2 linked regions of the Verminephrobacter eiseniae EF01-2 genome follow. The protein of the gene in region 1 binds, or shares a complex with, the protein of each later gene. Links are inferred from orthologs where the notes say so. Each region holds a gene or a part of one and is shown on either strand. Other genes may lie near its edges.

Region 1 (4,282 bases):
CGCTTCATGGCCTGCGAGCGCGGCGCCAGCTTTGGCTACAACAACCTGGTCAGCGACATGCGCAGCCTGGCCATCATGCGCGCCAGCGGCGCCCCCGTGGTGTTCGACGCCACGCACAGCGTGCAACTGCCCGGCAGCCAGGGCAGCCGCAGTGGCGGCCAGCGCGAAATGGTGCCGGTGCTGGCCCGCGCCGCCGTGGCCGCAGGGGTCGCCGGCATCTTCATGGAAACCCACCCCGACCCGGACCGGGCACTGTCGGACGGCCCCAACGCCGTGCCGCTCAAGCATATGCAAGCCCTGCTGGAAACGCTGGTGGCGCTCGATGGCGTCACCAAGCGCCACGGCTTTCTCGAAAACCGCTTCGGAGCCTGAAAACACCATGCGCAGTGCCGGCATCATCGCCTCCACCACCGTCGCCGACCCCGGGCCATACGAGCAGCCATGCAGACCCATGGCGCGCAAGTGTGCGTGCGTGGCGGCAAGGTGCAGGTGCAGGTGCAGGTGCAGGTGCAGGTGCTCGGAGGCGACGGGGACCCGGGCCGCGCCGTGGTGCTGAAATTCCCCAGCGTTGCCGCCGCGCAGGCTTTTCATGACAGCCCCGAATACCGCAAAGCCAGGGCCGCGCGCAAAGACGCTGCCGTGGTGCGCATGGTCTGCGCGGAGGGCTGCCAAGAACCTGATTTACTATAAAAACAATAGCTATAATCGCCCGCCGGCTCCAGTTTCCCGGTTGCAAAAATAGGAAGGAACACCATGAGTGCCATCGTTGACATCGTAGGCCGCGAAGTGCTCGATAGCCGCGGCAACCCCACCGTCGAATGCGACGTGCTGCTCGAATCGGGCGTGATGGGCCGCGCCGCCGTACCCTCGGGCGCCTCCACCGGCAGCCGCGAAGCCATCGAAATGCGCGACGGCGACCCGCGCCGCTACCAAGGCAAAGGCGTGCTCAAGGCGGTGGAACATGTCAACACCGAAATCTCCGAAGCCGTGCTCGGCCTGGACGCCTCGGAGCAAGCCTTTCTCGACAAGACCCTGATCGACCTGGACGGCACCGAGAACAAAAGCCGCCTGGGCGCCAACGCCATGCTGGCCGTCTCCATGGCCGTGGCCCGCGCCGCCGCAGAAGAATCGGGCCTGCCGCTGTACCGCTACCTCGGCGGCATGGGCAGCGTGCAACTGCCGGTGCCGATGATGAACGTGATCAACGGCGGCGCGCACGCCAACAACAGCCTGGACTTGCAGGAATTCATGATCATCCCCGTCGGCGCCCCGAACTTTCGCGAGGCGCTGCGCTGGGGCGCCGAGGTATTCCATGCGCTCAAGAAAATCATCCACGACCTGGGCATGAGCACCGCCGTGGGCGACGAAGGCGGCTTTGCCCCGAGCGTGGAAAACCACGAAGCGGCCATCCGCCTGATCCTGCAAGCCATCACCGCCGCCGGCTACAGCGCCGGCGAGCAAATCGCACTGGGGCTGGACTGCGCCGCCAGCGAGTTCTACCAGGACGGCCTGTACGTGCTGCACGGCGAAGGCGGCCTGAAGCTCAGCGCCCCCCAATGGATCGACATGCTGGCCGCCTGGGTTGACAAATACCCCATCATCAGCATCGAAGACGGCATGCACGAAGGCGACCAGGACGGCTGGAAGCAACTGAGCGAGCGCCTGCGCGACAAGGTGCAACTGGTGGGCGACGACCTGTTCGTGACCAACACCCGGCTCCTCCAACAAGGCATAGACCAGCGCATCGCCAACTCGATCCTGATCAAGATCAACCAGATCGGCACGCTGACCGAAACCTTTGCCGCGATAGAAATGGCCAAGCGCGCCGGCTACACCGCCGTGATCTCGCACCGCTCGGGCGAGACCGAGGACTGCACCATTGCCGACATCGCCGTGGGCACCAACGCCGGCCAGATCAAGACCGGTTCGCTGAGCCGCTCCGACCGCATCGCCAAGTACAACCAACTGCTGCGCATCGAAGAAGATCTGGGCGAAGTCGCCCAATACCCCGGCCGCGCCGCATTCCGCCACCTGCGCTGACCCGCTGCCGCAGCGCCTGCGGCCTGACGCAGCCAGCCCCGCCCACCCACCGACCCCCCAACGCGCGCCATGGCCTCCCGCATCGTCCCGACCATCTTGCTGGCACTGCTGGCCGGACTGCACGCCCAACTGTGGCTCGGGCGGGGCAGCGTGCCGCTGGTCAACGGAATGCAGCGGCAAATCGATGCCCAAGAGGCCGCCAATGCGCAAGCGCAGCAAGCCAACGCGCGCCTGGCCTCCGAGGTGCAAGACCTGCGCGAAGGTCTGGACATGGTGGAAGAACAAGCCCGCAGCGAGCTGGGCATGGTCAAGCCCAACGAAATCTACGTGCAGTTCACCCCGAACTGACGATCACCGGCATCCCTGGTGTCGCGTCACCGATCATCTGTCGGTCTGCGCTGGCCATCGAAGCACATCGCGGCGTTGCATCGCTTGCCAATACGCCCGGTATTGGCAAGCGATGCGCCTTGCGCTGCGCTCCGATGGCTGCGCGCAGCCTACGACATCTGATCCGTGACGCGACACTAGCGCAAGGGCGCGGGCAGCAGGGACCGATGCCCGGCCAGCCGGGCGGCGCCAACGCCGCGTCCGTCCGTCGGGCGTGTCGGGCGCCATCCATGTCTGTCATTCGAGACTCAGGCGGCGTTCGCGCACCAGGCGGATCCACTTGTCCTGCTCGGTGCGCAGCGCGGCGGCGAACTGCTCGGGCGTGTTGGCAATGCCCGCCAGGCCCTGCTCGCGCAAACGCTGCTGGAAGGCCGGCTCGGTCACGATCTTGCGCACCTCGGCCTGCAACCGGTCGATCACGGCCCGTGGCGTGCCGGCCGGGGCGAGCAGGCCGACCCAGGAGTTCACCTCGAAACCGGGGTACCCGCTCTCGGCCACGGTCGGCACCTCGGCATAGGCGGCCACACGCTGCGCGCCGGTCTGGGCCAGTGCCCGCAGCCGGCCGGCGTTCACATACGGCTGGGCCAGCACGGTCGAGAGGAACATCATCTCGACCTGCCCACCCAGCAGGTCCTGCCGGGCCGGGCCGCCGCCACGGTAGGGGATGTGCGTGACGAAGGTGCCGCTGACGGCCTTGAAATACTCGGCCGTGAGGTGATTGCTCGACCCCGGACCGACGCTGGCGTAGTTCAAGCGCCCCGGTTGCGCCTTGAGCAGGCGCACCAGGCCGGGGAAGTCCTGCGCCTCGACCTTGGGATGTACCACCAGCACCAGCGGGTTGCGCACGACCTGGGTCACCGGCTGCAGGTCCCGGGCGATGTCCAGGCCCAGTGTCGGATAGACCAGCGGGTAGGTGGCGTAGCTGTCGAACACCATCAGCAGCGTGTGGCCATCGGGCGCCGCGCGCGCGACCTCGACCGCCGCCAGGGTGCCGCCGGCACCGCCACGGTTGTCGACGATCACGGTCTGGCCCAGCGCGTCCTGCAGGCGCGGCTGCAACTGGCGCGCAACGGCGTCGACGAGGCCACCCGGTGGAAAGCCGACGACCAGCCGCACGGGCTTGGCGGGCCAGCCCTGGGCCTGGGCTGCAAAACCCACGATCAGCGCACAGGCGACGAGGGCTCTGGCAAGGCGCGCAAAGGACATCTCGATCGACCCGGAGCGGGTCTGGCAGACGGTGGCAGTCATCGCATATCCCCTGTGGATCCGTTCATGGTGGCAGCGCGAGGGTGGATCCACATGGCCCTTGCTGCGATGAGCGAACTCTACGTGTCGCGTCATCGGTCATCTGTCGGTCTGCGCTGGCCATCGGAGCGCATCGCAAGGCGCATCGCTCCGATGGCCAGCGCAGCCTACGACATCTGTCCGATGACGCGACTCCAGGAAACGCAGACACCCGTTTGGAAGAGGACTGTTCGGCAGCACCGAATGATCCCTGGGGTTTTCCCGAGGAAGCGGAACCCGCCCGATCAGTCGATCGGTCAGGCCGGAATCGGCCCGCGCCCGATCCGCGGCGCATCCCGGGGCGGTGCAGGCATCCAGCGTTTGGCGCTGTGCCCGATGAAGGGCCGCCACTGGACGCGCTGGCCCGTGAAAGCCTTTGCCGGCGAGCATCGACACGGGGCGCGGGCCTGCCGGCGTTGCCGGGGCGACCAACGGATGCGACGCCCCCAGGCCCGAACGCCAGCTCGCGCCAGCGTCATGCGTGGCCTGGATAGGCTGACGAACGCTGCGTGCCGCAGTCCATCCCGTGCAGTTACCCCGTGCGGCTCACCCCGTGCTGAAATACTTGGCC
Region 2 (5,089 bases), 2.3 Mb from region 1 along the record:
GGGTTTGTCGATGGCGATCAGGTGTTCGTCTTCCCAAAGGATGGGAAACTCCCGCGCCGGCGCCGGGTGTTCGGCCTTTTGGGCCACGGCGTCGGAGATGCGCAGCGGCGGCAGGCGCACCATGTCGCCTGCCTGCACGCGGGTGTCGGCGTGTGCCCGGCCCTTGTTGATGCGCACCTGGCCGCTGCGGATGATGCGGTAGACATGGGTCTTGGGCACGCCCTTGAGCTGGCGCAGCAAAAAATTGTCGAGCCGCTGGCCTGCGCTGGCGCCGTCGACCTGCACCAGGCGGGCCGCCACAGGACTTGCGGGGACACTGCGGTCGGAGGGCGGTTTGGCCCCTATAATGCGTTTCACCTGCGCGTTTGCTATGTAAGTGGTTGATTTTTCTGGAGTTTAGTCTACGCAACCCTTGCACTGGCGCAGGCCGGTCGATGCCAGCGGGCGTCGTGCGCGCAGATTGCAGGCTCGATGCCTGCGATGGCCTACACGCCGAACGGCGGGCTGACAGATTGAAACACTGATACGGAATCCCCCAAGTTGGCGCCTGCCCTGTCCCGGAGCAGCCGGCCAACGGATCAAAGCGAGCATGTGGTGGTCGATGGCATGGATGGTGACCTTGTGGCAGTGGCTATGGCCCCTGGCTGCTCGCCCGCATCCGGCCCCGGCGGCCTTGCCAGCAGCGCACGCCGCCGCCATCGGCAGCAACACTGCGCCGCTCGCCATCATCCACGCGCCCCTGCCTTTGCCCGCCGCGCCAGCGCTCGGCAGGTGCCGGGCAGCCCCGGTCGTTCCTTTCGCTTTCGTTTTGATGCGTCAGTCCACACATGCCCGGCTCTTGCCGTGCCTGTCATCTGGTTGTTAATGGTTTGAACTGTGGGCAGCAGCCCGCGCAGCCCTGCCCCTTCGTGGCCTGGCTGCACCGCTGCCGCCCGCGACACACAGCAAGGAATCGCATCATGAAGCGGATGCTCATCAACGCCACGCAGCCCGAAGAACGGCGCCTGGCCATCGTCGACGGACAAAAGCTGCTCGACTACGAAATCGAGATCGAGGGGCGCGAACAGCGCAAGGGCAACATCTACAAAGCCGTGGTCACGCGCATCGAGCCTTCGCTGGAAGCCTGTTTCGTCGACTACGGTGAAGACCGCCACGGCTTTTTGCCGTTCAAGGAGATAGCGCGCAGCTACTTCAGCCCCGGCGCCGCGCCCGGCCAGGCGCGCATCAACGAAGTGATCAAGGAGGGCCAGGAACTGCTGGTGCAGATCGAAAAGGAAGAGCGCGGCAACAAGGGCGCGGCGCTGACCACCTTTGTCTCGCTGGCCGGCCGTTATGTGGTGCTGATGCCGAACAACCCCCGTGGCGGCGGCGTTTCGCGCCGCATCGAGGGTGAAGACCGCGCCGAGCTCAAGGAGGCGATGGACCAGCTCGAATACCCCGGCGGCATGAGCATCATCGCGCGCACCGCCGGCATTGGCCGCAGCGCGCCCGAATTGCAGTGGGACCTGAACTACCTGCTCAAATTGTGGAACGCGATCGACGGCGCGGCCCAGAGCGGCAAGGGCGCCTTCCTGATCTACCAGGAATCGAGCCTGGTGATCCGCGCGATCCGCGACTACTTCAACAACGACATCGGCGACATCCTCATCGACACCGACGACATCTACGAGCAGGCGCAGCAGTTCATGGCGCATGTGATGCCCGAGCATGCCGCCCGCGTCAAGCGCTACCGCGACGCGGCCGCGCTGTTCAGCCGCTTTCAGATCGAGCACCAGATCGAATCGGCCTACGCCCGCACCGTGCAACTGCCCTCGGGGGGCGCCATCGTGATCGACCACACCGAAGCGCTGGTGTCGGTGGACGTGAACTCGGCCCGCGCCATCAAGGGCGGCGACATCGAGGACACCGCCACCCGCACCAACCTGGAAGCCGCCGACGAAGTGGCGCGCCAGATGCGCTTGCGCGATTTGGGCGGCCTGATCGTGATCGACTTCATCGACATGGAGGAAAGCAAGAACCGCCGCGAAGTGGAAAACCGCCTGCGCGAGGCATTGCGCCAAGACCGCGCGCGCGTGCAGTTCGGCACCATCAGCAAGTTCGGCCTGATGGAGATGAGCCGCCAGCGCCTGAAGCCCGCGCTCGCCGAGGGCTCGTCCATCCCCTGCCCGCGCTGCGGCGGCTCGGGCCATATCCGCGACACCGAATCTTCGGCGCTGCAAATCCTGCGCATCATCCAGGAAGAATCGATGAAGGACAACACCGCCGCCGTGCACTGCCAGGTGCCGGTGGAAGTGGCCTCGTTCCTGCTCAACGAAAAGCGCACCGAGATCGCCAAGATCGAGTTCAGGCAGCGCGTGAGCGTGCTGATGGTGCCGAACAAGACACTGGAAACCCCGAACTACCGCCTGGAGCGCTTGAAGCACGACGACCCGCGCCTGGACCATATCGAAGCCAGCTACAAGCTCGCCGAAGAAGTGCAAGACCCCACCGCCGTGACACGCCGCTCGCAAGAGCCGACCAACAAGCAGACCCCGGTCATCAAAGGCGTGCTGCCCGACGCCCCGGCCCCGGCCCCAATACCGGCTCCGGCTCCGGCCCCGGCTGCACAATCCCGCCCCGAAAGCGCAGCCTTGCCACCGCCGGGCGGCCAGCGGCCCGCTGCCCCGGCGCCCGTGGCTGGCGCAGCGCAAGAGCCGGGCTTTCTGACCTGGCTCAAGAGCGTGCTCGGCTTTGGCACCGCGCCAGCGCCAACGCCCGCAGCGGCCACGACAGGCCGCAGCGAACCCCGGCGCGATGGCCGCAGCGCCGAAGGCCGTGGCCGCCGTGGCGAGCGCACACCCCGCGATGCCGAGGGCCGCCCATCCCGTGATGCCGAAGGCCGCACACCCCGTGATGCCGACAACCGCGCAGCGCGCAATACCAATACCGCGCGTGACGCCGAAGGCGCAGGCCGCGAAGGCCGGGCGGTCCGTGAAGGCCGCAATGCCCGCGACGGTGGCCGTGGCCGCCGCTCTGCGGTGCCGGATGGCGCGCCACGCCAGCAGACCGCCGACGCCAGCAGTGACGGCAGCGCAGCGCCGGTGGAAGGACTGAACGGCCAGCACATCGGCAACGGCGCGCCGGCCCAACCACAGCGCGGCCCGCGCCACGAGCGTGCTGAGCGTGCTGAGCGTGCTGAGCGTGCTGAGCGCGGCGAGCGTGTCGAAGGCCGTGCCGAGCGCGGCGCTGCCGCGCCAGAAGGCGCCGGCGCCGGCCGTTTTCCCGACACGCTGCCGCTGGCCGCGCTGCCCGATCTGGACCTGAGCAGCAGCCCCGTCACGCTGCACGGAAACGATGTCGACGGCACCGATGGCGGCGCCCCCGGCAGCGAAGACCCGCAGCGCCGCGAGCGCCGTTCGCGTGACCGCTACGGCCGCTACCGGCGCGATCGCCGTGATCGCCATGAGCCAGGCCCGCGCGACGCCGCCACCGACGCCGAGGCCGACGCGCCAGCGCCGATGGATGCCGACCCCGCAGCCGCGCCCGCGCAGGACGAGTCCCCGCGCCGCAGCTACTTCAGCGCCGCCACGCCGGCGCCGGCCAGCGCAGCACCGGTGGCCCCGGTCCCGGCGCCTGACGAGGCCGTGATGGCCGCCCCGGTGACCGCCGTCGCTGCTGCGCCGGCGCTGGCCGAGGCGGACATTGCCGTGCCGGTCGCGCCCATTGCGCCAATTGCGCCAATTGCGCCAATTGCGCCCATTGCGCCGGTTGCGCCAGTGGCTGCCGTCCCGGTCACCCCGGCCACCCCTGCGGCAACCCCGGTCGCGCATACCCTGCCCCGGGTTCAGTCCTTCACGCTGCCCATCGATGAGTTGCAGCAGGTCGCCGCCACCTCGGGCCTGCAATGGGTGAACTCCGACGCCGACAAGATCGCTGCCGTCCAGGCGGCGATTGCCGCTGAGCCTGCGCCGATCCGCGTGCCGCGTGAGCGGATGCCGGTGCCGGAGCCAGACGATGGCCCGCTGGTGCTGGTGGAAACCCGCCGCGACCTGTCGGCGCTCACCCTGCCCTTCGAGGCGCAACCGCCTGCGGCCTGATGCCTGGCCGGTCGTTCTTCCGACAATGGCTCTGCGGCGACCCCGCAGAGCGCTTTACCGATCTGCTGGCCCATCTTTCACCCCCGGCTCCCGATGCTGTTGCTGCTGTCCCCCGCCAAATCGCTGGACTACGCCACGCCCTTGCCTGAAGGCTGGCCGCATTCCACGCCTTGTTTCATCGCGCAGTCCAGCGCGCTGATCGCGTTGCTGCGCAGCCGGTCGCCGCAGCAGATCGCTGCGCTGATGCAGCTGAGCGCGCCGCTGGCGGCGCTCAATGCCGAGCGCTACCAGGCCTGGCAGCCGCGTTGCAGCGCCAGCAACTCGCGCCAGGCGCTGCTGGCTTTCGACGGCGATGTCTACGAGGGCTTGCAGGCGCGCACGCTGAGCGCGCCGGATCTGGACTGGGCGCAGCAGCATCTGGCCATCCTCAGTGGTCTGTACGGCGTGTTGCGCCCGCTGGACCGGATACAGCCCCACCGGCTGGAGATGGGCACGCGCCTGGCCACTGCGGCCGGCGGCAACCTCTACCAGTTCTGGGGCCGCCAGATTGCCGAGCATCTGAACCACCGGCTGCATGACGACCCCGACCCGGTGCTCGTCAACCTCGCGTCGCAGGAATACTTCAAGGCGGTAGACCGCAAAGCGCTCAACGCGCGCGTGGTCGAATGCGTGTTCGAGGACTTCAAGGGCGGCGCCTACAAGATCATCAGCTTTTATGCCAAGCGCGCCCGGGGCCTGATGGCGCGCCACGCGATCACCCACCGCCTGAGCCGGCCCCGGCAGCTCGAAGGCTTTGGGCTTGGCGGCTATGCCTATGCCCCGGCAGCATCCGACCCCGAGCGCCTGGTGTTCCGGCGCAAGTCGCCCGCTGCCTGAAGCGCGGCGCGCGCGGCCATTGAACCGAAAGCCGGTGCTGGCGCATGTCCTGCCTGTGCCCATAGCGGCAAAAAAATGAAGCATCCGCAGCCGCGCAACCACCACCCATGCAGGGGCAGGCCATGAACCCGCCAGAG

The links. The genes of interacting proteins can lie anywhere in the genome.
Region 2: the proteins of eno (region 1) and VEIS_RS23200 are in contact, whole or in part, in a solved structure (PDB 2FYM), measured with the Escherichia coli proteins. The link is inferred for Verminephrobacter eiseniae EF01-2 from one-to-one orthologs.

What each region holds. Positions count from the first base shown.
Region 1 is NC_008786.1:2,991,154-2,995,435, reverse strand. Bases 1-2,896 are described here. They hold eno (phosphopyruvate hydratase), read left to right. Parts: upstream 1-753; coding sequence 754-2,040; downstream 2,041-2,896. Other genes in these bases: VEIS_RS12885 (Bug family tripartite tricarboxylate transporter substrate binding protein), read right to left, coding at 2,665-2,896; VEIS_RS12890 (septum formation initiator family protein), read left to right, coding at 2,110-2,388; VEIS_RS12900 (DUF1330 domain-containing protein), read left to right, coding at 442-690; kdsA (3-deoxy-8-phosphooctulonate synthase), read left to right, coding at 1-372. Also shown: more of VEIS_RS12885, read right to left, coding at 2,897-3,675; VEIS_RS24795 (DUF2917 domain-containing protein), read right to left, coding at 4,258-4,282. UniProt on the Escherichia coli protein: Catalyzes the reversible conversion of 2-phosphoglycerate (2-PG) into phosphoenolpyruvate (PEP). It is essential for the degradation of carbohydrates via glycolysis.
Region 2 is NC_008786.1:5,285,541-5,290,629, forward strand. Bases 574-4,276 are described here. They hold VEIS_RS23200 (Rne/Rng family ribonuclease), read left to right. Parts: upstream 574-959; coding sequence 960-4,076; downstream 4,077-4,276. Other genes in these bases: yaaA (peroxide stress protein YaaA), read left to right, coding at 4,170-4,276. In the rest of the region: VEIS_RS23195 (RluA family pseudouridine synthase), read right to left, coding at 1-357; more of yaaA, read left to right, coding at 4,277-4,952; NADPH-dependent 7-cyano-7-deazaguanine reductase QueF, read left to right, coding at 5,075-5,089. UniProt on the Escherichia coli protein: Endoribonuclease that plays a central role in RNA processing and decay. Required for the maturation of 5S and 16S rRNAs and the majority of tRNAs. Also involved in the degradation of most mRNAs.